4 regions of the Lysinibacillus sp. NPDC086135 genome follow, and region 1 is predicted to be linked to each of the others. Evidence: riboswitches for the same ligand, from Rfam matches in the RefSeq annotation. Region 1 holds a riboswitch; each other region holds the start of a gene.
What was found. Region 1 has a riboswitch for cobalamin ahead of ACIPKN_RS13490 ((2Fe-2S) ferredoxin domain-containing protein). Riboswitches for the same ligand answer to the same signal wherever they lie in the genome.
Positions count from the first base shown of each region.

Region 2: linked by a shared signal. The riboswitch ahead of cobT (nicotinate-nucleotide--dimethylbenzimidazole phosphoribosyltransferase) and the one ahead of ACIPKN_RS13490 ((2Fe-2S) ferredoxin domain-containing protein) in region 1 are both predicted to bind cobalamin.
Region 3: linked by a shared signal. The riboswitch ahead of metE (5-methyltetrahydropteroyltriglutamate--homocysteine S-methyltransferase) and the one ahead of ACIPKN_RS13490 ((2Fe-2S) ferredoxin domain-containing protein) in region 1 are both predicted to bind cobalamin.
Region 4: linked by a shared signal. The riboswitch ahead of ACIPKN_RS21460 (ATP:cob(I)alamin adenosyltransferase) and the one ahead of ACIPKN_RS13490 ((2Fe-2S) ferredoxin domain-containing protein) in region 1 are both predicted to bind cobalamin.

Region 1 covers NZ_JBIVCA010000009.1:147,717-155,304, forward strand. The annotation lists gene cbiQ (cobalt ECF transporter T component CbiQ) at 1-257, opposite strand, end outside; gene ACIPKN_RS13475 (energy-coupling factor ABC transporter substrate-binding protein) at 261-533, opposite strand; gene ACIPKN_RS13480 (energy-coupling factor ABC transporter permease) at 535-1,281, opposite strand; gene ACIPKN_RS13485 (hypothetical protein) at 1,256-1,543, opposite strand; cobalamin riboswitch at 1,671-1,855, opposite strand; cobalamin riboswitch at 2,270-2,451, shown strand; gene ACIPKN_RS13490 ((2Fe-2S) ferredoxin domain-containing protein) at 2,589-2,960, shown strand; gene cobJ (precorrin-3B C(17)-methyltransferase) at 2,965-4,635, shown strand; gene ACIPKN_RS13500 (sirohydrochlorin chelatase) at 4,650-5,552, shown strand; gene cobK (precorrin-6A reductase) at 5,549-6,310, shown strand; gene ACIPKN_RS13510 (precorrin-8X methylmutase) at 6,323-6,982, shown strand; gene ACIPKN_RS13515 (cobalt-precorrin-5B (C(1))-methyltransferase) at 6,982-7,588, shown strand, end outside.
Region 2 covers NZ_JBIVCA010000003.1:342,223-349,810, forward strand. The annotation lists gene ACIPKN_RS06655 (SMI1/KNR4 family protein) at 1-185, shown strand, start outside; gene ACIPKN_RS06660 (hypothetical protein) at 299-523, shown strand; gene ACIPKN_RS06665 (hypothetical protein) at 851-1,912, opposite strand; cobalamin riboswitch at 2,419-2,596, shown strand; gene cobT (nicotinate-nucleotide--dimethylbenzimidazole phosphoribosyltransferase) at 2,710-3,765, shown strand; gene ACIPKN_RS06675 (hypothetical protein) at 3,789-3,917, shown strand; gene ACIPKN_RS06680 (trimeric intracellular cation channel family protein) at 3,993-4,598, opposite strand; gene ACIPKN_RS06685 (methionine gamma-lyase family protein) at 5,012-6,262, shown strand; gene ACIPKN_RS06690 (MerR family transcriptional regulator) at 6,553-6,927, shown strand; gene glnA (type I glutamate--ammonia ligase) at 7,012-7,588, shown strand, end outside.
Region 3 covers NZ_JBIVCA010000006.1:87,068-94,655, reverse strand. The annotation lists gene ACIPKN_RS10255 (UDP-N-acetylmuramoyl-tripeptide--D-alanyl-D-alanine ligase) at 1-1,250, shown strand, start outside; gene ACIPKN_RS10250 (C40 family peptidase) at 1,349-2,284, opposite strand; gene ACIPKN_RS10245 (VOC family protein) at 3,065-3,427, opposite strand; gene ACIPKN_RS10240 (DUF5367 domain-containing protein) at 3,487-3,885, opposite strand; gene ACIPKN_RS10235 (TetR/AcrR family transcriptional regulator) at 3,902-4,474, opposite strand; cobalamin riboswitch at 4,661-4,840, shown strand; gene metE (5-methyltetrahydropteroyltriglutamate--homocysteine S-methyltransferase) at 5,160-7,454, shown strand.
Region 4 covers NZ_JBIVCA010000020.1:19,863-27,450, reverse strand. The annotation lists gene ACIPKN_RS21475 (C40 family peptidase) at 338-1,531, shown strand; gene ACIPKN_RS21470 (hypothetical protein) at 1,643-1,852, opposite strand; gene ACIPKN_RS21465 (hypothetical protein) at 2,069-2,617, shown strand; cobalamin riboswitch at 2,808-3,011, shown strand; gene ACIPKN_RS21460 (ATP:cob(I)alamin adenosyltransferase) at 3,211-3,759, shown strand; gene ACIPKN_RS21455 (ABC transporter substrate-binding protein) at 3,756-4,724, shown strand; gene ACIPKN_RS21450 (tyrosine-protein phosphatase) at 5,195-5,962, shown strand; gene ACIPKN_RS21445 (MATE family efflux transporter) at 6,217-7,588, shown strand, end outside.

The DNA.
Region 1 (7,588 bases):
GCTATAGAAATTAAAATTGACACTAAACTTGATAGTAAAAAAAATCCAGGTAGCAATAGTAATTTAGCATAATATTTAGCAGGGATTTTTGCGCCTAAAATGATAAAAGCACTCATCACAATAAATGTAATGAGTGACATTCGTTCATCTCTCATGATAAGCGACAATATAAGTAGTCCAAGGGATAACGTCGTTTTTTCTAACGGATGAACAGACGCTAATTTATTCAAATAAGCATACTTATCAATGAGTAACATCGCTTAACCCTCTTTATGTTTGCCACGCATTAAGCCAATGAAATAGCCGATAAATCCAGCGCCAATAGCAGCTTGTAGTGCGAATAATAAGCTTTCAATTTCACCACTTGGTGGCTCCCATAAGCTTTCAAACCATGGCTCGTAGTTTGCATCAATTTCACTAATTGCTGCTTCCGCTTCGCCATCAGCCCCCTCGAATTCTGCACCTTTTTGAATAAATAGGGGGATAATTGCTAGGAACACAACAATGGCTAAGAGCAGTAAGTTCTTTTTCATGTTAGTGAGCCTCCTTTGTTGAGAAAACACGTAGAGCTTTTAATTCACTCACATTGTATTTTTTCAGAAAATTCATAACGATCACTGTTAAAATTCCTTCACTAACAGCAAGAGGAATTTGTGTTAACGCAAAAATACCAGCAAATTTTGTGAATGAAGCCATAAAGCCACCGACCTCAGAAGGGAAGGCAAGAGCTAATTGTACAGATGTGACAACATATGTACCTAAATCACCAAGCATTGCTGCTAAAAAGACGGCTACTGAAAATGATAATCCCAGTTTTTGTGAGCCCTTAAATACATAGTAAGCGATAATAGGGCCCATAATTGCCATGGAAAAGGTATTTGCCCCTAATGTTGTAAGCCCACCGTGTGCTAACAGTAAAGATTGGAATAATAATACGATTGTCCCGATAACACTCATCGCTAATGGTCCAAAAAGAACTGTCCCAAGTCCAACTCCAGTTGGATGCGAACAACTCCCTGTTACAGAAGGGATTTTTAAGGCAGATAGTACAAAGGCAAAGGCACCCGATAGCCCTAATATCATTTTTGTTTCAGGATTTTCTTCAATGGTTTTACGAATAGAACGTAATCCTAAAATAATAAATGGAATCGATACGACCCACCAAAAAATCGCCCATTCAATTGGCAAAAAACCCTCCATAATATGCATCGCAAATGCACGATTTGGCACGAATAAAAATGCCAATAAGAAATAACTAAGCTTCCAACCTGAAAATTTCAAGAATCTCTCCTCCTAGCTTTAAAATTTTTCGAATTAGTATGCGATCGATAAAATTTCGCCTTGGCGTAATTGTAGCTGCCGCTTCGCTTTCGCTACAGAAAACATTTGTAGCTGCCGCTTCGCTTTCGCGCAGATAAACAATGCGTCCGGATTTTGAATTGTGCAAGCACAATTCATTCCTTTCAAAGTCCGTGACATCCGCCGGAAGCTTTTTTTCATTCAGTAGGTGTTTTGGCCCGGTTGGAACCATATCTGTACTCATCTACTACCTTGAGATGGAGTCTCTTCTGAATGAAAAAAAGCACTTCTCCGATAGTGGAAAAGTGCATGCTAAAAAAGCAAATAAAATTCTAATCTGCTAAGCCGCACACCCATCCTCGTAGGTTGAAACGATCACATATTTTTCGGCAGGTCTCCTGGCTTTAGTTCAACGTTTTATAGGCCTTCCCATCCTTTGGACAGTGACATTCTCTATAAAACTTCCTAGTACAGTGGCGGGACCGCGCCGGACTTGAACCGGCTTCCCTTTTAAGCGAAATGCTGAACAATTCGCACCGAAAAAAGATGAAGTTGTGAGATTTCACGACAAAGTGTAACATGAATTTCCATATATATGCTATGATTTTTATAGAAAAATTTTAAATTAATAGTCTACGTCGAAAATTTAGATAAATCAAAAAGAAATGTCGCGTTTTTCTATAGAATTTTAAAAAAATTGTCACAAATTAAGAAAGTAATATTGAAATTTTTAAAAAATAAGCTATGATAGAAACAGTTTTCAATTACATTAAAATTCTTTCAGCAAATGTCTTTTGTAGCGAAAGTGAAGCGTTAGCTACAGAAGTCTCCTACCTCTATAGATGGTAAGATGAATGCTGATTTAAGTTCTTTTCAGCGGGTGTCAAAACACCTGTACCTGCTGAAAGAAGTTAAAGCCTCCGGCGGCTGTCATGCAATTATGCCGAGGCATACTTGATATATTAAAAATTCATATAAAACGTCCATAAGTGCTTGAATATTCAAGATAATAGGGAAATCGGTGAAAGTCCGATACAGCCCCCGCTACTGTAATAGCTGATGAAATCGCGGATGCCACTAGTGAAAACTTGGGAAGGCGCGAAAGTAAAAGGAAGCTTAAGTCAGGAAACCTGCTTATGGGATGATACATGCAAACTTTTCGGAGGGAGAAGTTGAAGCGAAAGCGAGTACCCGTATATATTCGTTTTTATTTGGCTTCTACAAAACCTTTACTCTTCGTCTAGAGTAAAGGTTTTTTTTTCCTAAAAGCAAATGAGGGGAGAACGACTATGACAACTTGGAATTTAGAGGGGATGAAAACACATCTTTTTATTTGTAATGGTAGTAGCTGTATGAAAAAAGATGGGGAGGACATTACACAGGCGATCCGTGATGAAATACAGTTGCTGGCGCTTGATAAGGAAATACATACGACGAGAACTCGCTGTAATGGCAGATGTAAAGATGCTTGTGTTGTCATTGCATATCCTCAGGGAAATTGGTACCGTGTGCCAACAACGGAGCATGCGAGAGCACTCGTACAAGATTTAAATCATGAGTCGTTACATAATGAGCATGTCTTTACATTGCAGGAAGGTTCGTTACAGCGTACAGCACAAACAACAGCCATTAAAGGCATTGAAAAGGTGAAAGAGGGGTAACAAAATGGCACAAAAAGGTAAGATTTTCGTAGTTGGCTTTGGTCCTGGAGACTTTAAACATATTACGACTCGTGCTGTGGAGGCACTACAACAAAGTGATATGATTATAGGCTATAAAACGTATGTTGAGCTTATTCAGGATTTAGTTAGTGCAAAGTCGATTATTAGTACTGGTATGACGGAGGAAGTTTCACGTGCACAGGAAGCGGTACGTCAAGCAGAGGCTGGAAGTATCGTATCGGTCATTTCTAGTGGAGATGCCGGGGTTTATGGAATGGCAGGATTAGTGTATGAGGTATTAATCGAGCTAGGCTGGACAGAGGCAACTGGTATCGAGGTAGAAATTGTTCCAGGTATTTCAGCTATTAATTCGTGTGCAAGTTTACTAGGTGCTCCAATTATGCATGACGCCTGTACCATTAGTTTAAGTGACCACTTAACACCTTGGAATTTAATTGCAAAAAGAGTAGAAGCGGCAGCAATGGCGGATTTTGTTATTGCTCTTTATAACCCGAAAAGTGGACGTCGTACGAGACAAATTGTAGAGGCACAACGAATTTTATTGGAATATCGTTCGCCAGATACACCAGTTGGACTTGTGAAAAGCGCATATCGTGACCGCCAGGAAATAACGATGACTACTTTAGCAGAAATGCTTGAACATGATATCGGCATGTTAACGACAGTTATTATTGGGAATTCAACAACATTCTTCTACGACAATAAGATGATTACGCCACGTGGTTATCAGCGTAAATATACACTTGGTGTAGAAAAACAACCGTTACGACCGCATCAACGACTTAAGGAAGAAAATGAACCATGGGCGATGAATCAAGAAACAGGAGCAGCGCGTAATGATTTTGCGACAGATCCTAATGCAAATCGTATTAAGCCCAGTTTAGCCATTAAACCACAACCAAAGTCTAACAAATCGTCACTTGAAATGGCAACAGCAGCTCTTGCAATGGTAAAGGGAACAAACGCTGTGAAAGTATCACCTAAGCGTGTTCAACAAAAAATCGAATCTATTTTTGAATTAGCGGTTAGTCCTGGGGTAGCCAATAAGTTCTTTACGCCTCAACAAATGAAGACTTTAGCTGAAGTAGTTGGTGAGGAAGGAACGATGGAGTATACACCAGACCATCAAATTCATTTGAAAATTCCAACGTCTGACCCTGAAGAAATTACAGCAAAGCTCCGTGAAGTTGGCTTTTTACTTGCACCACTTGGTGACGTGCTTTCGTTAAAGGCTTGTGACTTCTGTTACGGAGAAAAGGTCGATTCGATTCCATATGCAGAAGAGATTCAAGAAAAGCTTGGGGGTATGGCGTTACCGAAAACATTAAATATTGGCTTTAATGGCTGCGGTATGGCGTGTTATCGAGCAGTATTTGATGATATTGGCATCGTTTATCGTAAAAGTAAATTTGATGTTTTTATTGGTGCCAAGCCGGTTGGTCGTACAGCTCATGCTGCACAGCCTGTTGTTGAGGGGTTAGAGCCTGAACACCTCATACCACTTATCACCGACATTATCGATGAATATAAAGCAAATGCGCATCCAAATGAACGTCTGTTTAAATACTTCAAGCGTGTGAAAAAGATCCTACATTTTACGTATCAGGATATGTCTTCAAAAATAAAAGTAGAGCCCGCTCCATGCGGCGACTAGTGAGGAGTAATGAGATGAAAGCAATTTTATTTGTCGGCCACGGGAGCCGTTTAGAAGCAGGAAATGAAGAGGTACGCACGTTTATCGAGCAAATGACACCTCGCATTGATGAACGTTTTTTAGTAGAAACATGTTTTTTAGAGTTTGCCTCGCCAAACATTGAAGAAGGTATTACGAACTGTGTGAAGAAGGGTGCTACAGAGGTGCATGTTATTCCGATCATCCTGCTTCATGCTGGACATTCAAAACTACATATTCCAGCAGAAATCGAACATGCGCGTGAGCATTATCCAAATATAACGTTCACATATGGGCAAACAATCGGTATCCATGAAGAAATATTTGCTATTTTAGAAGATCGTTTAGTAGAAATCGGTTTTAATGCTGAAGAAGAACATGAAGATACTGCCATTTTATTAATTGCACGTGGTGGCAGTGATCCTGCTGCAAATGGTGATTTTTATAAAATTACACGCTTGTTATGGGAAAAACTCCCGGTTAAGTATGTGGAAAGTGCATTTATGGGTGTCACTGATCCGCGTGTTGAAGAAGGAATTGAGCGCTGTGTGAAGCTCGGTGCTAAAAAAATTATTATGCTACCGTACTTTTTATTCACAGGTATCCTAATGGAACGTATGAACGGTATGTGTCAGCAATTTAACGAAAAATATCCGGACTGTGATATTCAAATTGCTAACTATTTTGGCTATCATGAGCGTTTACAAAATGTACTATTAGAGCGTATTGAGCAAGCTGTAAATGGCACGTCAACAGGTATGCAAGATTTAGAAAATTATCGTGCTTATGCAGCAGTACATGGACATGCGCATCATCATCACCATCATGACCACGACCATGATCATCACGACCACGACCATGATCATCATCACCACCATGAAGAGGAGCCAGTGAAATGATTTTCATGTTAGCAGGGACGAGCGATGCTAGAAATCTAGCACTTGAAATCCAGTCAGCGGGTTATGCTGTGACAGCAACGGTCGTTACTGAATCAGCTGCTTCTAGCCTTGCAGAAGTAGGCCTTCCTTATTTAGTCGGTCGTTTAACGGCGGATGAAATGGCGACGATTATTACAGAGCGAGGGTACCGTTTAGTTGTAGATGCCTCTCATCCATTTGCTGAAGAAGCTTCAAAAAATGCTATGGTGGCAGCTGAGCAAGCAAATGTTCCGTATATTCGCTATGAACGTGCTCATGAGCATTATGCAGATCCACTAATTACGATTGTGAAAGATTACGACGAGGCTGCCCATTTAGCAGCAGAAAAACGTGGTGTCATTATGCTAACGACGGGCAGTAAAACACTAGCAACCTTTACAAAGGTATTACATGGTTTAGAAAATACAAGAGTAATTGCGCGTATGCTTCCTCGACTCGATAATATGGAAAAATGCGAAGCACTTGGTGTGGCACAAAGAGATATTGTTGCCATACAGGGCCCTTTTTCAAAGGAATTAAATGAAGCACTTTTTCGTCAATATGATGTGACGTTGATGATTACGAAAGAAAGCGGCAAGGTTGGCTCGGTGGATGAAAAGCTAGAGGCTGCCCTTGCATGTGGCATCGAAACGATTTTAATTGCCAGACCAAATATAAAATACGGACAGCAATATTCTACATTTGAAGATGTACGTCAAGCTGTACAAAACACACTTTAGGAGGCAATCCAAATGGACTTTAAAACAGATTTCAAACCATTAACAGTAGACCCAGATAAAATTTATGATTACAGTTTCTCTATTATTGCAGAGGAAATGGGCGAGCATAATTTCTCAGAGGATGAGTGGAAAGTTGTACGTCGCATCATTCATGCTTCTGCAGACTTTGAATTAGGGCGTAGCGTAATTATTACACCGGGAGCACTTGAGGCCGGTATTAAATCAATCCTTGCTGGTCGCCATGTCATTGCAGATGTGCAAATGATTGAAAGTGGTTCAGGGAAAAAACGCTTCCAAAAACATGGTGGCGATTTACACTGCTATATTGCAGATGAAGATGTTTCAGTTGAAGCAAAAAAACAAAACACAACACGTGCGATTATCTCTATGCAAAAGGCTACTAGATTACACGAAGGTGGCATTTATGCAATTGGGAATGCACCGACAGCATTGCTTGAATTAATTCGTTTAATTAAAGAAGGCATAGCGAAACCAGATTTAATTATCGGTATGCCAGTTGGCTTCGTATCAGCCGCTGAATCGAAGGAAGAGTTATTAAAACTAGAAGGTATTCCGTATATTACAAATGTTGGTCGTAAAGGCGGTAGTACAGTGACGGTTGCCGCATTGAATGCTGTCTCACTTTTAGCGGATGAACAGGCGAAAAAATAATGGAGCGGAAGCCTAAAAAAGATCCCAAAGACATGCGTCACGGTTATACAACGGGGTCCTGTGCGACTGCAGTAACGAAGGCCGCATTACTCGCCTTAATTACAAATGAAGAGCAAGAAACAAGTACGATTCATTTGCCGATTGGACGAGATGCAACTTTTACGATAGAAAAATGTACATTTCAGCATGATGCTGTTAGCTGTGAAACGATTAAAGATGCTGGTGATGACCCGGATGCAACACATAAAGCACTCATTGTTGGCACAGTAAGCTGGTCAGATATACCAGGCATTCATCTGGACGGTGGAATTGGGGTCGGGCGTGTAACAAAGCCTGGCTTACCAGTACCTGTTGGAGAAGCAGCTATCAATCCTGTACCACGGAAGATGATTCATAGTACTGTACAAGGTGTACTTGATGAATTTCAAATTAAACGAGGCGTTAACGTAGTTATTTCCGTCCCTAAGGGTGAGGAAATTGCTAAAAAAACGTTAAATGGGCGACTTGGTATTATTGGAGGCATCTCAATTTTAGGCACAAGGGGAACCGTCGTGCCTTTTTCGAGTTCTGCCTATATGGCCAGCATCGTCCAAGCGATTAGTGTTG
Region 2 (7,588 bases), on a different contig from region 1:
GGTTAGAAATAGGTATTGGAAATCCATACGCAATAAATATACATGAAGGAAATAATCCTCCTGTCTATTTATTAGATCATGAATACGGTGAAGAGACTGAAACGATAATTGAAAATAAACTAACTGTTGTAAAAAAATTATCCGACCTTTTCCTGGTTGCGACTATAAAAAAGGAAAATTGTTGAATAGCACTTTTAAGACTTGATTTACACTTAAAAAATTTAGATAGGAAAACACCTGAATAAATACGATAACTTTTAAGTGTTTTAAAATTATGAGGTGACGAGTGAGGATAGGTGTGGAGAGATACATCAAGAAATATATACAGGGTTTTTTATTTGCAATTATGTTACCAATTTATGATGCATTATGGAAGCTTTCCTGGAATGATGGGGAGTGGAAACATTGGTTAGCGATGGCATTAATATTACCAGTCGTTGTTTATTCTTTTTATGATGCCGGTAAAGAATTCATGAAAGTTCGAACTTTTTCAAAAGAAAGTGTTTTAATGTATGTTTTTTAGGGTTGGGAAGTATTTCGTTTATTGTGGTGGGGAATATCGTAGGCTTGTTTAACTTTTAGTAAAATATGATTAATAACATATGCAAACCTAAGGGGGTGCGTTAATTAAAGATCATTGAGTTACATACGCAGCTCTTTATTCTTTTTTGAATAGATAAAGCTCAAATAATTAGTGATACCCAATTAAGCAGTTATACCGTTTTCCCTGGTTTTACGTTCCAAGATGTTTCGAATGAATATTATATTATGATATGTAGAGAACCCTGTAGCTCATCGGAGAATTTGCGATAAGTACAGGGTTCCTTTATTTAACGAGAAATTCTTTAAATTACTCTGTAATCAGTATCGCCGCTGGGGTGTTAAGCGAGCCAGCTGTAGAAGTATAGACTGAATGTGTAACACTAGTTCCTTTAGGTATAGTAAATGTAGCAATCCGAACACCTTGGGTATTGGAAGCCAGTGTAGGAACACCGTAAGTTGGACCATTGTTCCAACGTACAGCGCCGCCATATGAACCTCCACGACCTGTCAAATAGACCTTTAATGCCTTATCGGCTTGAGTTGGGTTTTTGAAAGTGATATTCGCCTTATAAATAACACCATAATGCCCCTTATTAGTTGCTACAGCTTCGCTAGGCATATAGCTAGTGTCTTTAGTCATTAAGTTGTCATTAATGCCATTATTTATAGAGAAACTTTTATTGCCGTCTCCAACAGTATATAGAGCAGCAGCACCATCTGAAGTACCATAGCCGTCGATATTGGAAAAGTTCCAAGAACCACGCGGATGAGTTCCAACTGGTGACACAACTGCATTTTGATTACTACGAAGATCGGCAGTAGTACTTTTAGCAGCTACTGTTCTGACTTTATAAGACATTGGAGAACTAGACGATAACGTAAACTCAATAATTCCACCCACCAAATAACCATTTGGTACTTTCCATTCTTTAACTAATCCAACTTTCCCCGCTGCAATGGAACTATCAACCGGAGAACTAGGCGTTAATGTATTTCCGAGTAAAGCTTTTGCGGCACATTTCCCATGAGCTACAAAGTTGGTAATAGTCTCGACACAGTCTTTAACACCAGAGACTTGATAAGTACTGCCACTTGAACCATTACCAATGGTAACACCAAACTTGATAGTCGCACCTGTGTTATTTAGATGCCAAACAAACATTCGATAAGTTACACTCTGTAATCCAGATGCAGTATCAGCCCAAAGCGTTGCAAAACCATTAGTAAATGGAACAGAGCTACTAATAGTTTCTGGATTATCAGACAAGAAGAAACGTTGATTATTACTTGCTTTACCGTATAATTTTAAAGATGGTACCACATTTGGGATTGTCGCAGCAGTTAAATCAGATTGAGAACATGAAGCCATTATTATTTCCTCCTAAAAGTTATTTGAGATGTGAGACTAGTGGATGTCGTTGATTAAGGTTATCCACGAACCTTGTTATCAACGATTTCTCACACTCATATAAATAAAGTGATTAAGAGGGGGAATAAAACAACCTTCATTTTATTTTTTTTTGCAATCATTTAGGCTAAGGGTGACGAAAAAGCTCAGATGCCTTCAGTAAAGAGTAGCCTTTAAGCTATCTTCTTAAAAGTACAAATTGATTTTTCTTATATTTTCAAAAATTCTTATCGGCTCCAATTACAGGGACAGTTGATTGGACGCGGTTATCAGATACGTTTACATTACCAAGTGAAACCGCGTATATACGTGTCGATTTATTATTTAAAGGTATGAGATATAATATTCGCTTTCTTGTCCCGGTTGATTGTTGAGTCACTTGGAAAGTCGGACTCAGAAAAGTTGGCAAGAAATATACAATTTCACTAATGTATTGACACAAAAACTACTTTGACGTAGATTTAAAGTAATTGCATAAGAGCATTAGGTGCCCATTGCGGGAGAATAGGGAATAAAGTGAAAAGCTTTAGCGGTCCCACCACTGTAAAAGAGAGTTTCATAGAGAATGCCACTAGCATCGTTCTGGGAAGGTTCTATGAAATGTTGAAATTGAGCCAGGAGACCTGCCTATCTGCTTCGGTTATATAGACGATGGAAAAGTCTGTAGTTTATTTGTTATGGAATAAACTACAGGCTTTTTATTTTTTCTATAAATCATTCTTCAAGTTACAAGGGCAAAAAAGAAAGGGGAAATTTTCATGCAATTATTACAACAGACGATTCAAAACATTCAAAGTGCTGACTACATAATGATGGAGAAGGCAAGAGAACGCATAGATGCACTTTGCAAGCCGCCTAGAAGCTTGGGGAAACTGGAGGCCCTTGCTGTGCAACTATCCGGAATTACAGGCGAACTATTTCCTGCGATTGATAATAAAGCAATTATTGTCTGTGCCGCAGATCATGGTGTTTGTGATGAAGGGGTGACATCTAATCCACAAAATGTAACAGTCTTTCAAACATTAAATTTTCCTAGAGGAGGAACTGGTGTCTGTGCCATCGCAAAAATCACAGATGCTAAAATTGTCACAGTTGACGTTGGTGTAAAAGAAGATATTCCACATGATGCTGGTGTTATCGTAAAAAAAATTAAATATGGCACGGACAATATGGCAAAGGGCCCTGCTATGTCAAGGGAAGAAGCCATTCAATCTATTGAAGTAGGAATTGAAGTAGCTACAGAAGAAATAAAAAATGGGATAAATGTACTCGGGACAGGTGAAATGGGTATTGGTAATACAACACCGAGTGCTGCCATATTATCGGTTCTTCGTGAATGTCATCCGAATGAAGTGACAGGCTTCGGTGCAGGTGTTGGACCAGGCGGGATAGCGCATAAAGTACAAGTCATTTATGATGCTATTGCATTAAATAAACCAAATCGTGATGATGCTATAGATATTCTTGGAAAAGTCGGTGGATTAGAAATAGGCGCTATGGCTGGGGTGATACTTGCTGCCGCTGCACATCGTAAACCTGTTGTTATTGATGGTTTTATTTCTACCATCGCTGCCCTTATCGCTTACGAACTTGAACCTAACGTAAAAGACTATATCATTCCTTCGCATGCCTCTGAAGAACCAGGTGCAAAAATTGCCGCTGAAATGCTCGGAGTTGAACCGATGTTGCAGATGAATATGCGATTGGGGGAGGGCTCTGGTACAGCTTTAGCCTTTCCTATTTTGGACGCAGCGTGCTCTATGATGAAAAATATGGCTACTTTAGAAGAAGCAATGTTGCTGTTGAAAAAGTAACTTTATTACGCGGATCACGGTGTGTGATAAACGAAGTCATGGATAGAACCGTCAAAATCGTGGATAGAACAGCCGAAGTCGTGGATAGAACCGTCAAAATCGTGGATAGAACCGTCAAAATCGTGGATAGAACAGCCAAAGTCGTTGAATAGAACCGCTAAGAAAGAATGAATTTAAAAATTAAAGCCCAAATATCAGATTTGGGCTTTAAATATGCAACAGTATATCTATGCTCGATTCAACTTCCGTAACGGTAAACGCCATTTCTTTATATATGAAAGTATTCTTAGTACTGTGATCACACCAAATAATACATATAAAAAGATATCCCCTGAAAATAGTTGAAGTCCTATGATAAGCCCGGCTAATGCTGCCCAAACACCATAGATTTCATCGCGGAGGACTAATGGTTGTCGTCTAGCTAATAAATCACGAATAATTCCACCGCCTGACCCTGTTAAGACAGCAGCAACAATAACGGCACTAATAGGCATGTCGAGCTTCACAGCATAAAGGGCACCTTGAATCGCAAATGCCGATAATCCAATAGCATCAGTGACATTGCCCCAACGATGCCAATGTTGAATGAGTCGATGTGGAAATAAAAAAAAGAGCGTAATAGCTGCAATGGCAATTTGGAACATTCTATCCTGCCCCCACAGTGTTGTTACAGGTAAACCTATAAGTAAGTTTCGTATAGCTCCACCACCAAAAGCAGTTACGATACCGAGTATATATACACCGAATAAATCGTATTCTTCCTCCATTGCAATTATTGCCCCGGAAATTGCGAAGGCAATTGTGCCAATGATACTAAAAACCTCCCAAGCCAACCCTTTCACCCCTTATGTGAATAAATCATTTTATGTTGTTGTAGATTAGTTACTGTATCTACAAGTTTTCGCAAAAAAAAAGCATCGACTTATGATTTGGAATTATCAGATACTAAATATTTTATTATAGCAGAATTAAAACTTTAAGTTCGTAACTACTTCTTTTCAACAGAAATATCCCAGCACTATAGGTGGATGAGATGAATGCGGATTTAAGTTACTTCAAGGTATCCAAACACCCTGTGCCTGTCGCAAAAGGATAGCTAAAAAGAAATGAAAGCCTTCGTTGGATGTCACGCAATTATGCCGAGTCATAATTGATCTTAGTGCCTAATGCAATTAGCAAGCTTTGCAGGCAAGCTCACAAATTGTTAAGATAAGATTTGAACAAATGTGAAATGGAGAAGAACAGTATGACTTTTACAACCAATTTATCAGAAGAAACACTAGCATTAGCTGCTAAAATAGAAGAAAAGGTACGCCCTTTTCATGCAAAGGTAGAAGACATGGCGTTCTTCAATCAACAAAAAGTGCTTGCCGCGTTCCGAAAGCATCAAGTAAGTGACTATCATCTGCACCCGTCTAATGGTTATGGCTATGATGATGAGGGGCGTGACAATCTAGAACGAGTTTATGCAGAGGTCTTTGGAGCGGAAGCTGCCATTGTACGTCCGCAAATTATTTCTGGTACACATGCAATTACACTTAGCTTATTCGGAGTACTACGTCCGGGTGATGAATTACTTTATATTTCGGGTCAGCCTTATGATACATTGCAATCAATAGTTGATGGTGGCGATAAAGATACTGGCTCTTTAAAAGATTATAAAATCGGTTATAGCCATGTAGATTTAATCGATAATCAAGCGATCGATTGGGAAGGTGTTGCAGCTGCAATTACACCAAACACAAAAATGATTGCTATCCAACGTTCGAAGGGCTATGCAACACGCCCATCATTTACCATTTCGCAAATTACAGTCATGTGTGCAAAAATCCGTGAATTAGCACCGGATGCAGTTATTTTCGTTGATAATTGCTACGGTGAATTTGTTGAGGCACAGGAACCGACAGAGGTTGGGGCTGATTTAATTGCAGGCTCACTCATTAAAAATCCAGGCGGAGGCTTAGCGAAAATTGGAGGTTACATTGCTGGCCGTGCAGATTTAGTAGAAAAATGTGCTTATCGTATGACATCACCAGGTATAGGTGCTGAAGCAGGAGCAACATTAAATACGCTTGGTGATTTCTATCAAGGATTTTTCCTTGCACCACATGTTGTATCTCAAGCTTTAAAAGGTGCGATTTTCACGGCTGCTATACTAGGAGAAATTGGTATGAATACATCACCGAGCTATGATGCTAATCGTACAGATTTAATTCAATCGGTTTCTTTCCAAACTGCGGAACAAATGATTGCTTTTTGCCGTGAAATTCAAGCGAATTCACCAATTAATGCGCATTATGCACCAGAGCCTGCTTATATGCCTGGCTATGAGGATGATGTCATCATGGCAGCTGGAACATTCATTCAAGGTTCTAGTATTGAGCTTACAGCAGACGGTCCTATTCGTCCGCCATTTACAGCATTTATTCAAGGTGGGTTAACATACGAACACGTAAAATTTGCAATTTGTAGTGCTGTTCAAAAAATCCAAAAATAAGTAGAGAAAAAACTATTCAAAATTTCTATTTTGAATAGTTTTTTATTTATAGATGAAAAGTTGAAGATTTCATTTGTTAAAACGTAGAAATGTAATTAAGTGAATTGGACATCGGCCGCCCCAGGAAAAGCGCCAAGTCGGAACGGAAATCAATCTCCGCGTTAGGATAATAATTTTAGTTTTTTACAATTTCGAAAAAATTTTTTTAACTCATGTTAGGAAACCTCACATGAGCGGTTGACAGTGTAAATTTTTCGTTATATTATTAGCAGGTATTGGAGGGGACTTAAATGAGTCGTGAAATTAGACGAACTATGCCGTTATTATCAATGAATATCGTAATGCAATTGACCGAGCTGTCGGCACGTCAGATTCGTTATTATGAAGAACACCATTTAATTGAGCCGCACCGAACAGAAGGCAACCGTCGAATGTTTTCATTAAATGACGTCGATGCATTGCTAGAAATAAAAGATTACTTGGAACAGGGTATGAACATGGCAAAAATTAAAAAGCTGTTCGCTAAAAAGAATGAACCTGTTTCAACAGATGAACCTAATTTAAGTGACTCAGAATTACGTCGCATCATGCGTGAGGAAATGCTTCAAGCGCAGCGCATGCAAAAATCATCCATCCGTCGTGGGGATTTATCTCGATTCTATTAATAAAAAGCAACATCATTAATTACTTTATTAATAGGGTAGGGTAATGATAAAAAAGCTAGACATTTTATAGGAGTGTGGAAAACTGTGGGTAAATACACAAAAGAGGACATTAAACGTCTAATCGAGGAAAAAAACGTAAGCTTTATACGTCTACAATTTACAGATATTCTTGGCACAATCAAAAATGTTGAGATTCCTGTAAGCCAATTAGACAAAGCTCTAGAAAACAAAATGATGTTTGATGGCTCATCTATTGAGGGCTTCGTACGTATCGAAGAATCAGATATGTATTTATATCCTGACTTGGATACTTTCGTAGTGTTCCCTTGGACTTCTGAAAAAGGGAAAGTAGCACGTTTCATCTGTGATGTATTCACTGCTAAAGGCGAGCCATTTGCTGGTGACCCACGAAACAACTTAAAACGTATCCTTAAGAAAATGGAAGACATGGGCTTCACAAGCTTCAATTTAGGGCCTGAGCCAGAATTCTTCTTATTTAAATTAGATGCCAAAGGTGAACCGACACTAGAAGTAAATGACCACGGTGGTTACTTCGACTTAGCACCAACTGATCTTGGCGAAAACTGCCGTCGTGATATCGTATTAGAGCTAGAAGAAATGGGCTTCGAAATTGAAGCATCTCACCATGAGGTAGCTCCAG
Region 3 (7,588 bases), on a different contig from region 1:
TTAGTAAAAGTGATCAAATTAACTGGCAAGAAATAGATCGAAAGGGACCATCTCTTGTCATTTCTGATAAAACATCAGAGGAATTGAAAAATGCGCTGAAAAATACGACCGTTATACGCGTCAAGAGTATTTTGCATGCCTATTGGAAATTTATGGGACATTACAGAAATTTATTTCAAATACCAGTCGTTGCTTTGACCGGAACATGTGGTAAAACGACAACGAAAGAAATGATTAAACATATAGCTAGTAAGGAATGGAATGTTCAAGCATCTGTCAGCAGTAAAAATGAGCCACGGCAATCCTTACCGTACTTGACTGGAATCGATCAGAATACAAAAGCAGCTATCTTTGAATTAGGGCTGGGTAATATCGGTAATATTAAACACCAATGTATGATCTATCAGCCTACGATTGGTATTATTACGAATATTGGTGTCCATCATTTAGATGGATGCAATAATCTTAATGGCTATATCAAAGCAAAGGCTGAAATTGTAGAAGGAATAAGAAAAGATGGCACGTTAATCATTAATGGTGATGATGAAAACATTAAAAAAATCCCCCTAAGTAAATTTAAAGGAAAGATTATTACCTTTGGCGTCAACGAAAAGGCAGATTATCAAGCTACGAATATACAATTCACTAAAGGCGGCATGAAATTTGTACTAAAAGTGTCAAATGACAAATACAATTTATTTGTTCCAGGATACGGAGAACACCAAGTATATAACGCATTAGCGGCTATAGCTGCCGTGAAGGAAATGGGACTTTCCATTGCTGTTGCAATTTCGCAATTAAAAACGTTCAAAGCGATGGCAAGACACTTAGAATTTTCTACGGGCATCGGTGAATGTACTATAGTAGATGATACTTGGACAAATAACCCGACTTCTGTTGAAGCGGCACTAAAGGTTTTGGATACGATAGGAAAAGGGAAGAAAGTAATTCTTATTTTAGGTGACATTAAGAGATTAGGAAATTTCGAAGAAAAATATCATCGAGAGATTGGCACAATGGTCGCGAAAAGAAATATTGATACGCTTATTACTATTGGCAATAGAGCAGAAAATATTGCGAACCAAGCGTTGAAGGAAGGCACCAAGGCAGATGTTCATATGTTTAAAGATGTTACAGGCGTTTTAGATGTACTAAAGCATAAGCTAGATAGTGAAACCATTGTCCTTATTAAAGGTCCAATGTCTAGCAAATCTATGATAGAATTTGCGAATCAGTTAAAAAATAAATAATAGAAAAAGAAGCTTCCTTAAGGAAAGCTTCTTTTTTAAACATTAATTCTGTTGAGCATTTCAAATTCAACCATTTGAAATGATTCTAGTAAACTTTCTTAAAAAACACGTTTTGCTGTAATATAATGCTCTTTATAATAGTCAACCATTAGTACTCTTGTAGTAATACCACTTGAACTTGGAATGATAATACGTTGATCTCCGGCATAGATAGCTACTAGTGAAGGGCTTTTAGAGCCTTTAACACTATTAAAGAACACTAAATCACCCTTTTTTAAATTGGTACGTGAAACCGTTGTTCCAACATTCATTAGTTCCTTTAAATTGGTTGTACCAAGTTTAACTCCACTCTTACGATAGACGAAATCTACATATCCTGGCGCTGTAAAGCGAAGACTTGCTTCATTATTTGTAGAACTCATAGTTACTTTATTTTTATAATTAAAGGCGTTTTCAACAATCTTATCGCCTTTCGTTGCAGGATTAGCTGAAAGTAATGTAGGTAATACTCTACGGGCCCCTACATAATTATCTGTATAATATGGTTTACTATTTAAATCAGAAATAACAATATTTTGCTTAGAATCAGCCATGTGAATCATTTTGTTGTTTCCGATATACATACCAACGTGGTCAGGGTCTGTCCCAGTTTTTTTACTCTTAAAGAATAGTAAATCACCTTTTTGTAATTGATTTCTGTTAACAGACGTTCCTTGCTGTAACATATAATCTTCATTATAAGTTGCAAGGTCAACACCATTTTTCTCGAAAATGTACATAATAAATGAAGCACAAGAAAATTTATAAGGATATGTAGCCTTGTATACAGAATTGCTGTATGTCGCCTTACCAATTAAGCTTTTTCCAGTTTGAATTAGTTGATCTGCTTTCGCATTAACTGCTTGTGAGTTATTAAGGGCATTTGTTGTTGTTGCAGCCTCAACTTCTATAGGTTGAACAGTTGGCTGTACCATCCCCACTGTGCTAAAACCTATCGTCAATGCTAATGTTGTTGTTAAAAATCGTTTATTCATGTTGTTAATTTCCTCCTGAAGCTATTGTTAGGATTAATCCCAATTTGGTTTGTCACTGGAATTAATCGTAGCATGAAAAAGTAGGGCTTCTTTGAGGAAATTGTTACCACGCTGGATGGGGATTCGCTGTAAACACCTGATATAAAAGGCTTCATCGCCTTAATTTACAGTTTTATTACAAATGTTTCAGTTGGGTGAAGTGTTTGTGGAAAACGAAAAATCAAAGGGGCAGGAAGTACAAGTTTTTCTAGGCATTGAAAGATTAAACGACAATCGCTCCTATACATTTACCATGGTATAGTTAGACTATTTCATCTTTGGGATCTAGCGAGAAATAACGGTTCCATAAGGAGGAGTTTCGTTCTAGCTACTAGGAGTGAGCGTTGAACTGTTTCCCACGGCTTGATTTGTTCCACGCTACGCTTTTGAACTAAAGATAAGTTGTTGCTATCACTATAAAATAGTGTGAGATGAGATGTCAGATACAGGCTTTGTGAAATGGTTAATTAGAGAGGAAAGTGAGCGTTGGGGATCAGCATCACAAATGAGACACTGGAGCGCAAGCGAGATGGATCATCGAACGCCCCTAGTACCTCTCATTATGCCTACAATTTTACGCACAGCTTTGTGTGTAGATCTTTTTTGCTCTTTAGAAGGCGGATGTCGATAAAATTCAGAAGTCGGATGACATTTTGTTAAAACGTCGTTGCTTTGCTAAAGATTCATACTTTATTTCACTAAATATTTTTTTACAGCATGCCTTCTATTCAACTGTTTTCCTTAAATTTCCTGAATCATCTCTACTCTATTACCGAATGGATCTCTAAATTCAAAGCGATCAAAATGAGGAATAGGAACTGAATCGAAAATTTCTATATGATGTTCGGCTAATACCTTCTTCCAATGTTCTATATTTTCAACTTGATAGGCAATATGAGCTTTTGTCGTTAATCTATCAAAGCCATCCTCTGTCCCTACATGTACCTCCCTATTGCCGACCTGTAACCAAAATCCACCTCGTCCTTTCAACGAATCAGGCTTTTCAAGTTCATTTAGTCCTAATACTTGACAGTAAAAATGTTTCCCTTTTTCTTCTTCACCTTTTGGAATTGTTATTTGAACGTGATGTAAGCCTATAACCATTTTTTCTCCTCCTTTAATTCTAATCGATACTTACTTCTAGGATAATAATGCCAAATCCTTTAATTTGACGAAGGAATAGTTTTTTTTCTCACGAATGTGGCCTTTGTAAAACCAGTAAGGAGAATTAGGGAATAAGCCCATAATAGCCATGAGGCGAAAAATCGATCTAAGACAACCGATAAATTCGGAAAAATATCGTCGAAGACTAATAAAACGACTGCATCGATAAGCATTCCAGGTAATGCAATGCAGATAGCAGCCAGTAATCGCTCTGTACCTTTTATTTTTTTTATAGAATAAATAGGTATTGTCGCTAGCCAAACGATTGGAAAAGCTAAAATGTAAGTAGCTATCATGAGGGGAGGTTCTTTAAGGGTAAAAAAGTAATGCCCTATAAATCGAAACACGGCACTTGCTACAAACCAAATCCCAAAACCCCAGCATAAAAAGAATCGCATAGTGTTCCTCCTCTAATTATTTTCCTAGACGATGTAATGTCTCAAGGATTTTTTCGAATTGCTGATAAAATACATCTATATCGAAATCGTCCCGCATCATCACTTGTATGGCCAAGCCATCAATTAGCGCGTTGAAAAAAATGCTCCAAGTTTCCATCGACACGCCATCAATTGGTGATGTATCCCATAATTTGTTTAAAATATTACGCAAATGTTCATTTTCGGCCGCTAAAATTTGTCCAATTTGCTGTCTAATAGTCGGGTTCGTAAAGCCAAAGACGATTAAGGTGAAAAATAATTTATGATAAAAGGCATCATCTTCATATCGACTTTTTGCAGAAAGAAGTGCAGATTGAATCATTTCTTGATCGGTCGTCAAAATCTCATGCCAAGAATTTTCACAGATGTCCTGAACTATTTCGAGAATGATTTGCTCTTTTGATTTGAAATGATAATAAATAGTTCCTTGTGTCACACCAGCTTGCTCAGCAACAGCCTTTAAGGTGAATTTTTCAATCCCTTTTTCTACTAAACTTTGCTTGGCAGCCATTAATAAATCTGATTTTTCAATACCAGTAGGCTTTGCCATTCATTGACACCTCCATTGTTATTAGTTAGTTGGATAACTAACTCAAAAATAACAAAAAATACCTCTATTTACAAGTGTATTTTAGTAATTAGATGTATAGGGCTCCCAATATGATAGAGTTGGATTGAACAAACGTGAAAATAAATCTACTTTTCTGAAAAATATGTGTTATAGTAAAGCATAATTAAATAATGTGTAAGAGTTGGTGCCAAATGAAAGTTTGGCTTAAAAGGGAAGTCGGTGCAAATCCGACGCTGTCCCGCAACTGTATATCGGAGCAAATCACAATTGCCACTGGGGAAACTGGGAAGGCTGTGAGGTGTGTTGATGAGAAGCCAGGAGACCTGCCAATTTCTAGTACACACCAAATACCTACGTGGAAATAGGTGGTGAGATGTGACCGTATCGTCCCTGTGCGACATAGAATCATGCGATATCTTGTAAGAATTTCGTATTGTTTTTTCATAGCTATTTTTAATTTGCGATAACAGCCATTTTCCAAAAAAGGAGAGTGGCTTTTTTTTTTACTTCTTATTAGAAGTTAAAGCCTCTGGCCGATGTCACGGAATCGGAAAGAAGACCGAAATGACCGACATCGTGTCGGCCCTCATACTGGCCTAAGCACATAGGGCCGATTCCGGACTCAATAATGCCGAGGCATACTTAATGGATCGGAGAGATGAACATGATTTATACAAGTACTATAGTTGGTTATCCGTATATCGGAGAAGATCGTGAATGGAAAAAGGCTTTAGAGGCTTTTTGGAAAAATGAGCTTTCAGAGGGTGAATTTTTGCAGAACTTAAAGGATATTCGTCTAGCCCGAATTAACAAGCAGCTTCAACTCGGAGTAGACCTGATAACTGTTGGAGATTTCACACTTTATGACAGAATGTTAGATACGGCAATGATGTTTGGCTTAGTTCCAAAGCGCTTTGATTGGCAGGGAGACAAAGTTGATTTACAAACATACTATAGGGTAGCTCGTGGTAGTAAAAAAGCCCTGGCTAGTGAGATGACGAAATGGTTTAATACAAATTATCATTATATCGTGCCAGAATACGATGGACAAGCTTTGCAATTAACAGAAAATAAAATATTGGCAGATTTTTTAGAGGCTAAGGAAGCGTTTGGTATTACTGCAAAGCCTACATTGATTGGCCCTTATACATTTTGTAAATTAACGAAAGGCTATGACAAACTATCGCAGATTACATTCATTTTAGCATTACTACCACTTTATACGCAGGTCCTAAAGGAGCTCGTGGATGCAGGTGCACAGTGGATTCAATTAGAAGAACCACTTCTTGCCACAACATTAGATGAAGCGGAAGTTAAACTTGTTCAAGAAATTTATACACAATTAGCTGCATCAGTACCCGAAGCTAAAATTATGCTACAAACTTATTTCGAATCATTATCAGCATATGAGTCAATTGTAAAACTTCCTGTTCGTGGGATTGGGTTAGACTTTGTGCATGGCTACGGCAAAAATATGGAGTCATTACGTCAATTTGGCTTCCCAAAAGATAAAATATTGGCTGTTGGTATTATTAATGGAAGAGATATTTGGCGTTCCAATCTAGCAGAAGTTAGCTCAACTATTAAAGCCATTGAACAGCTAAGTGGCGCAAAAGAACTATGGATTCAATCTTCATGTAACTTACAGCATGTTCCAATTACGACCACACTTGAAACTAAGCTTGAATCAGTTCTTAAAAATGCCCTCGCCTTTGCGGATGAAAAATTAGTTGAAATCATGGAAGTAACAAAATATTTACAGGGCCAAGACAGTCCCTCAAATTACAAACTATCGGAAAGTATGAAGGCGATTGAAGCGTTGAAAAATCATCCGATTCGCCAAAATAAAGATGTTCAAAAAGCGGTTCGAACAGTGTCGAAACAAGATTTTGAACGCCATAGTGATTTTAAAGCACGGCAAAAGATTCAACAGCAAGCATTGCAATTACCACTGTTCCCAACGACAACAATTGGGAGCTTTCCGCAATCGGATGAAGTCAAACGAACACGAAGTGCATGGCGCAAGAAACAAATTTCCAATGAGGATTATGCAGTATTTGTAGAACATGAGACAAAGCGTTGGATTACTATTCAAGAGGAATTAGATATCGACGTTCTTGTGCACGGTGAATTTGAGCGCACAGATATGGTTGAATATTTCGGGGAAAAACTAACAGGTTTTGCATTTACGGAGAAAGCATGGGTTGTTTCATACGGTTCCCGCTGTGTGAAGCCACCAATTATTTACGGTGACGTTGCATGGGAAGCACCGATGACAGTCAAAGAAACAGCCTATGCTCAAAGCCAAACGAAACGCTATATAAAAGGTATGCTTACGGGTCCTGTGACAATTTTAAATTGGTCCTTTGTACGGGATGATATTTCCCGAAAGGATGTAACATATCAGATTGCTTTGGCACTCCGAGAAGAGGTGGAGGCACTAGAAGCTGCAGGCATTTCAATTATTCAGGTTGATGAACCAGCATTACGAGAAGGCTTGCCGCTTCGTAAAGAAAATTGGGGAACGTACTTAGAGTGGACAGTAAATGCTTTTAAACTTGCTACCTCTAGCGTGAAGGATGAAACACAAATCCATACACATATGTGCTATTGCGAATTTAATGATTTTATCGAGCCAATTAGTGCATTGGACGCTGATGTTATTTCCATCGAAACGTCACGTAGCCATGGCGAGTTAATTTCTTCTCTGCAAGTCAATCCGTATGAAAAAGGAATTGGACTAGGTGTTTATGATATTCATAGTCCACGTGTACCGAGTGAAAAGGAAATGCTAAGCATAATGCAGGATAGCTTACAGGTTTTATCAAAAAATCAATTTTGGGTGAATCCTGACTGTGGTTTAAAAACAAGGAAGGAGCCAGAAACTATCTCAGCACTGACGAATATGGTAGCTGCAGCAAAAACACTTCGTCAACAAGTACCACAATCTACATTTTAAGGAGAAACTTGACTTCTTTTATGAGGTCAAGTTTTTTATCTTCATATAGCAGAAATTTTTGTAGCAAAAGCAAATCTACAATTACAGAAGAGGCTGAGGGAGCGATCGGTCAAAACATAGATAGATGGTAGAAG
Region 4 (7,588 bases), on a different contig from region 1:
TCCGGATGCAATTATGTCGAGCCATAATGGATAAATGTTCTCGTGAAATATTACAAAAACATTACAAAACAGAAATTGGGTCTAATGGTAAAGTAGTTAAAAACGTTGTTATGTAGAATAAAACGTAGTTTTGTAGAATTTAATAGAATTTACATGAATATTACAAGAATGTTGCGAGTTTTACTAAACGATTAAAAAGCCGTGAAATAGTATAAAAGTTATGCTAATAATGCTAAACTTTAAAAGGCTAATAAAATATAAGAGAAATAAAACAATCGTTCCAGTGATTACATTAAAATACTAAGAGCGAAATTGACTAGTGAAGGGAAAGAATAACGTGGGTAAGCGCAATAAATGGCGTAAGTCGATGGTGCTAGCATTAGCACTAGCTGGCGGCTTATTATTTAATACAGTTCAACCAACCGTAGTGCACGCGGAAGAAACATCTCAACAAATGATTGATAAGAAAGCTAAAATAGATACAGAGGTTAAAAAGCTACAAGAAGAATTAACTAAACTACAAAAAGAGATCGATGAAAAAGTAAAAGTATTTAACAAAGTACAAGCAGATATTAAAGAAGTGGATGCAGATATTGTAGATACTAAAAAACGTATTGAGCAACGTTCAGCGATTTTAAATGATCGTATGGCTGCATACCAAGCTCAAGATAATACTGTGGGCGTTTATTTAAATGCTGTTCTTGAAGCAAAAAGCTTTGCAGATTTAATGGACCGTGTCGTAGCGGTAAAAACATTAATGGATGCTGACCAAGATTTAGTAGATCAACAAGAAGCGGATAAGGCTAACTTAGAGAAACAAAAAGCAACATTAGATGAAAAACAAAAAGAGCTTCAAAAGCAATTCCAAGAGCTTCAACAAAAGGAAAGCGAAATGGAAGTGAAAAAAGCTGAAAATGAAGCGAAATCTCTTGCGTTAAAGGCACAAATTGCAACGAAACAAGAAGAAGAACGTTTAGAAGCAGAACGTAAAGCAGCAGAGGAAGAAGCAGCTCGTTTACGTGCACTTCAAGCAGCTACTCCAGTAGTACAAGCAACAAATAACAACGTTAACGATAATACTAGTAACAGTAATACTAGCAATGCTAACAATAGTGGTAAAGCGAACAATGAAAAATCACCACAAAAAGTCGTTGTTGGTTCTGGTTCAGGTACTGCATCTTCAGGTGATGCAATTTCAACTGCAAAGCAATTCTTAGGCCGTAGCTATGTTTGGGGCGGCAGCAACCCATCAACAGGATTTGACTGTTCAGGTCTTGTACAATGGTCTTACAAACAAGCAGGCGTATCTTTACCACGTACAGCATCACAACAATATTTAGCAACACAACGTATTTCAGCAAGTGAAGCACGTGTAGGTGACCTAGTATTCTTCAGCTATGGTTCAGGCATAGCGCATGTAGGTATTTACTTAGGAAATAACACGATGATTGATGCTCAAAATAAAGGTGTTGTCATTGAATCACTTGATTGGTGGAATCAATATTTAGTAGGCTTCGGTCGTATTCAATAAGCCCTACTATTATATAGACGATTTAAATAGCGAAAAGGTCATCCTTGTAAAAAAAATTACAAAGATGACCTTTTTTTTATTTGACGGTATTTAAGGCCCTCCGAGTAAAAATCATACAGCCAGATATAGATCCATTAATTTAGGCTCGACTACTCGATGAATAATGAGTAAAATAGCATCTAAGATGAATAAATTTACATAAGTAGATATATTTACTACAATATTACCTGTTACTAAAATGAAAATAGAGCCGATGTAAGGTATAGCATCAATTATCCATATAATGATTGTCATCGTTATAGCGTATTTCGCTGGATTCATAGAAGGCTAATTCCAATTATAAAGCTAACATGTAAAATGTGTCTTTATAGCCGAAAGAATTGTTTTCTTGCATATTGATACTCATTTCTGATAATTTTGAAATATAGTTAAACTGTTTGTGACTTTAGTTTCGTAGTAATAAAGTAACGAATGATAGAAATTATTACAATACTTACAAGTTTGTCATTTTTGCGTTCATAAAGGTAGGGATGAATCATGGAAAAAGAGATTTTGCAACTTTTTAGTAATTTAACAGAGCGTGACCTTGATATTCAATACAAATCATACGAAGAATTAATGAAAATTATGCAGGAACCAGTTGATTGGACATATTCAGTTTGGGAACAACTTGTTCAAGCTCTTACATATAGAAATGGACATGTACGTGCAAGTGCTGCACAATTTTTATGCGCATTGGCAGCAAAAAGTGATCCTGAAGAAAGAGTATTAGAGGACTTCTTAAAGATTTGGGCAGTAACGTATGATGAAAAAATAGAAACTGCTAGGCATACTTTGCAGGCGATTTGGAAAATAGGTTTAGCAGGGCAGGTACAAAGAGATTTAGTCGTGTCATATTTGGCTAAAAGATTTCAAATATGCTTAGACGAAAAGCACCCGACATCGATACGCTATGATATTATTGTATCTTTTAAAAAGCTATTCGATGAAACGAAAGACCCGAAACTACTAGAGATTGCACAGCGATTGATTGAAGAAGAAGAAGATGGTAAATGCAAAAAGAAATATAAGAATGCCATCCGTTAAAAGATGTAAAATAGCTGTTTTTACGCAAATGCTTTCGTTGAGAGATAGCTTTTATAATATCGATCTATGAAATATAATACCTGCACGTGCATATGGTGATACCTGCATGATCTTTACCCATCGTATTTGTTTATTCTAATTCCACATCTATTTTTTCCTATTAATCTATGATAAACTGCTTAACAAGTGAATAATTCTTGCAGAATAAGGGTGCTGAACTATAGCATAATCGGGAATTCGGTGAAAAACCGAAGCTGTTTCCGCAACTGTAAGTACAGGAATCATAAAGATATACCACTGTCGAATGATCTGATGGGAAGGTTTATGACGCACGACATGATTGAATGTAGTGAACTGTACAAGCCAGGAGACCGACCTTTGTTTGAACGTATGATAACTCTTCGGAAGCTAGGAGAATATGCGGCAATTACATAGGCTATGTTGTGTCTATATGACACTATTTATGTTATTTTCGTTGTTTCCTTAGGAATGGGAACAACGTTTTTTTATGTACACTTATCTTTCACCGGAAGAAATCCTAAGAAGGTGTGAATAAAGTAGAATTTTTCACGAAGGAAAGCGGGGACTTAGATTTGAAAAAAGATGCACGTTATTCTTGTTATCCATTTATGCGTGAAAAGGCATCAACGGTAGATTTTGAAATTCGAACAGATAGCCTTACAACACATATTGGCGTCGCTTTGGCGGCGGTAAAAAAGGAAACAGTGGAGGTAGTATCAGATGATTTACTAGCCATTTTACCAATGGCTTACCATGTAAATGGGTCAGTACGAGGTAAATTGGCGGTAACCGAAGATGATTTGACTTGGCTAAGTGATCGCTATGATTTCTATGTTAGTCATGTTCAGGATGAAATACAAAACTTTGTATTACCTCAAGGGACAGAGGCCGCTACTGCATTACATGTATGCCGTAGTGAGGCGAAAAAATCATATCGTGTTTTGCACAAAGTATCTGAAGAACGGGAAGTACCTGCTATTCTCTTTGATTATTTAGGATTGCTAGCCAATGTCTTTTTTGTAATGGCTGTCTATATGAATCAGCATGCTGGTATTGCTGAAATACCGTTTATTAGTAAGTCATACCCGATGAAAAAGAAAAAAGGAGAATCAATGAAATGAAGAAAATGTTTAAGCTACAATGGCTTTCTCTGTTGATGCTGGCCCTCGTATTAGTTGGCTGCGGCACGAAAGAGGATACAAAAAAAGAAACTGTTTCTAAGGAAGATCAACAAGTTGAGAAAACTACTAGCTATAAAGTTAAGGATGACCGTGGTGTAGAAGTAGAGTTTGATGCAGTACCTAAAACTATTGTTTCATTACAACCGAGTAATACAGAGATTTTATTTGCGCTAGGCGTTGGCGATAAAATCGTAGGTGCAACTGAGTATGATACGTATCCAGAAGAAGCGCAAAAAATTGAGCGTGTTTCTACTTCTACAACATTCAATAGCGAGCGTATTTTAGCTCTAAAGCCAGATGTCGTTATTGCCTATACAACTGGAGGCAAAGATGAAGAAAATTTAAATGCATTAAAAGGCCTTGAGGATGCGGGTATTAAAGTGTTTGCCATTCAATCAGCTAAATCATTTGATGATGTTTACGGGGATATCGAACAAGTCGCAACGGTTATGGGCATCAAAGATAAAGGCGACAAGTTAAATGAAGATATTAAAGGTAAAATTGCAGATGTCCAAGCGAAAGTTAAAGATGTGAAAGAACCAAAAAATATCTATTTAGAAATTAGTCCAAAGCCAGACATCTATACAGCTGGTTCTGGTACATTCCAACAAGAAATTTTAAATGCTGCAAATGTTAACAACGTTTTTGCTGACCTTAAAAGCTGGGTAAAGGTATCTGAGGAAGATATTATTGCGAAAAATCCAGATGTCATTTTAACAACAGTAAACTATGTGAAAGACCCAGCGGCAGAAATTCTTTCTCGTGATGGATGGAATTCAATCACTGCTATTCAAAATAAAGCGGTTTATTCTATAGATACTGATATTTCAAATCGTCCAGGTCCGCGTATTGGCGAAGCAGTTGAATTAATCGCAAAAGCAGTATACCCTGAGTTATTTAAATAGTTTATATTGAAAAAGTGTATTTTGAAGCTGTCCTTTATGGGCAGCTTTTTTGATGATTGGATAAGGTGGATAACTGCTTCGCTATGATGAAAAAGTGATTAGGTGAAGTGGATAACTGCTCCACTATAATGAAAAAGTAAACAGATGAGGTGGATAACTGCTCCGCTATGATGAAAAAGTGAACAGGTGAGGTGGATAACTGCTCCACTATGATGAAAAAGTGAACAGGTGAGGTGGATAACTGCTCCATTATGATGAAAAAGTGAACAGGTGAGGTGGATAACTGCTCCGCTATGATGAAAAGTGATTAGGTAATACGGCCATATTCTCCTATTCAATAAAGCATCGCTTAAATCCCCTCATCGCTTTTGAAGTAGTGTATGACATTTCCTAGTCTGAAAATTGTATTATATCGGATTGTTTTATAATATAGAAGTAAGAATGCTTGCTAACAGAGAGAGGTGCAGTGAGTGAAACAGTTTGATATGAAGATTGTTCCGTTTGAAGCAGTTTATAATTTTCGTGATATGGGTGGTTATAAGTCGAGAGATGGACGTGCCGTTAAGAATGGTTTGATTTATCGTTCAGCAGCACTTGGTAAAATGACGAATGCAGATAAGGAGCTATTTAAAACGCTTGGTGTGAAAACAATTTTTGATTATCGAGACGACCATGAGGCTCAAAATAATCCTAATCCGGTATTCCCATATGCCGAGTATCTTCAAATACCAGCAAAGGGAAATCATGCTTTTGAGATGCCTACAAACACTGGTGGAAAAGATTTTTATAAGGTTGTAAGCCTAGAGATGTTCCGAGAGTTTTATGTGCAAATGCCTTTTAATAATGACTCGTTTAAAAAGTTAATAGCAACGATTCAGCATCCTGAAAATTTAGGGCTTGTTCATCATTGTGCGGTCGGAAAGGATCGAACAGGTATTGGTAGCGCACTTATTTTACTTGCTTTAGATGTACCTGAGGAAACAATTATGGAGGACTATTTAGATACAAATGTACATCTACGTCCCTTAGTAGAACGAATGGCTCAGAAAATTCAGCCAGGTTATAGCGATCAAGAATTGCAGCAATTTTATGCTTTAATGTCGGCCCGTGAGGACTATTTACAAGCGGCATTTGATGCAATGGATAACCGATATGGCTCTAAGACCACTTTTTTAGAGCAAGAGTTTGGTTTAACAACAGAAAAACGTAAGCAATTGCAGGATCATTACTTAATATGATATGAAACCCTTTCGCATAAAATTGTGAGAGGGGTTTTTACGTATTATACTAGCTTTACAATATTTCATTATAAAAACTCTTTACACCTTAAAAATCTATGATAAGATACTATATATTTTTATCCCGCTGTAACGAGTAGTCATTTAACTGTACCGAAAGCGAAGCGTTAGGTACAAAACTCTCATCACAAAATTGGTAGCGGGAAAATTAACCGCACGTAAAATCTTTATGAAGCGTATAGGAGAAGTTGAAATTGTCAGATACAGTAAGAGAAAGTGATTTAAAAGAGACAAGTAAGTTAAGCTTGTTCCATTTAACGTGGCCGATATTTTTAGAAGTATTTTTATTTATGTTAATGGGACTAGCCGATACTTTTATGCTCAGTGCTTTATCAGATAATGCAGTATCAGGGGTTGGTGCAGCCAATCAGTATATTCATATTGCAATTTTAATACTTGAAGTAGTTGGTAATGGTGCTTCCATTGTTGTATCTCAATACTTAGGTTCAAGGCGCTTTTTTGAAGCTGCGAAAATTTCCGCTTTAGCAGTAACGATGAATTTGATCGTTGGACTAATGATGAGTGTCTTATTTTTCTTCTTTTCGAGTCATTTAATGACCATGATGAACTTGCAAGGGGAAGTGCTTAAATATGCCCAAAGCTATTTAGTGATCATAGGAAGCTTTATATTTTTACAGGCAATTATAAATGCATTAGCAGCGATTATCCGTGTACATGGATGGACAAAGCAAACGATGTATGTATCACTAGGTATGAATGTGTTACACGTTGTATTAAACTACGGTTTAATCTTTGGTAACCTAGGATTACCGGAGTTAGGTGTAAAAGGAGCGGCAATTTCCTCGGTTGTAAGTCGGGGATTAGCGGTTCTTGTGTTTTTCTGGCTGTTGTATCAAGTCATGGAAGTAAGAGTAAAGCTAGAGTATTATTTCGAGTATTCAAAGGAATATGTTCGAAAAATATTAAATATAGGCTTACCGTCAGCATTTGAGCAGGTGCTTTATCAGTTTTGTCAGATTGTCTTCCTTTATTATGCAACGTATTCAGGCTCAGAGACACTTGCTGCAAGACAATATGCTATGAATATTTCGATGTTTACATATTTATTTGCGATTGCAATCGGGACGGGCACAGCTATAATTATTGGGCGAAATGTCGGTGCTGGTAAAAAAGATCAAGCTTATCATCAGCTTTGGTTAAGTGTACGAGCAGCTTTTGCCTTTACGATAACTATGGTTGTAGTTGTGACGATATTCCGTAAGCAACTTATGCACGTTTTCACTGATAATTCAGAGATAATAGCTATCGGAGCATCTGTCTTAGCATTAAGCATTCTACTTGAAACAGGGCGTACAATGAATATTGTTGTTATTAACTCGTTGCGTGCCTCAGGGGATGCAAGATTCCCGGTGAAAATCGGTTTCTTATCAATGGTATGTATGAGTCTTCCACTCGGGTACTTGTTCGTATTCGTTTTACATTGGGGGTTAGTAGGTATTTGGCTAGCGATTTCAGCAGATGAATGGATGCGAGCCATTATTGTATACTTTAGATGGAGAAGTCGTAAGTGGGAGCGTTTTGCACTTGTTTCACCTACAGAACAAC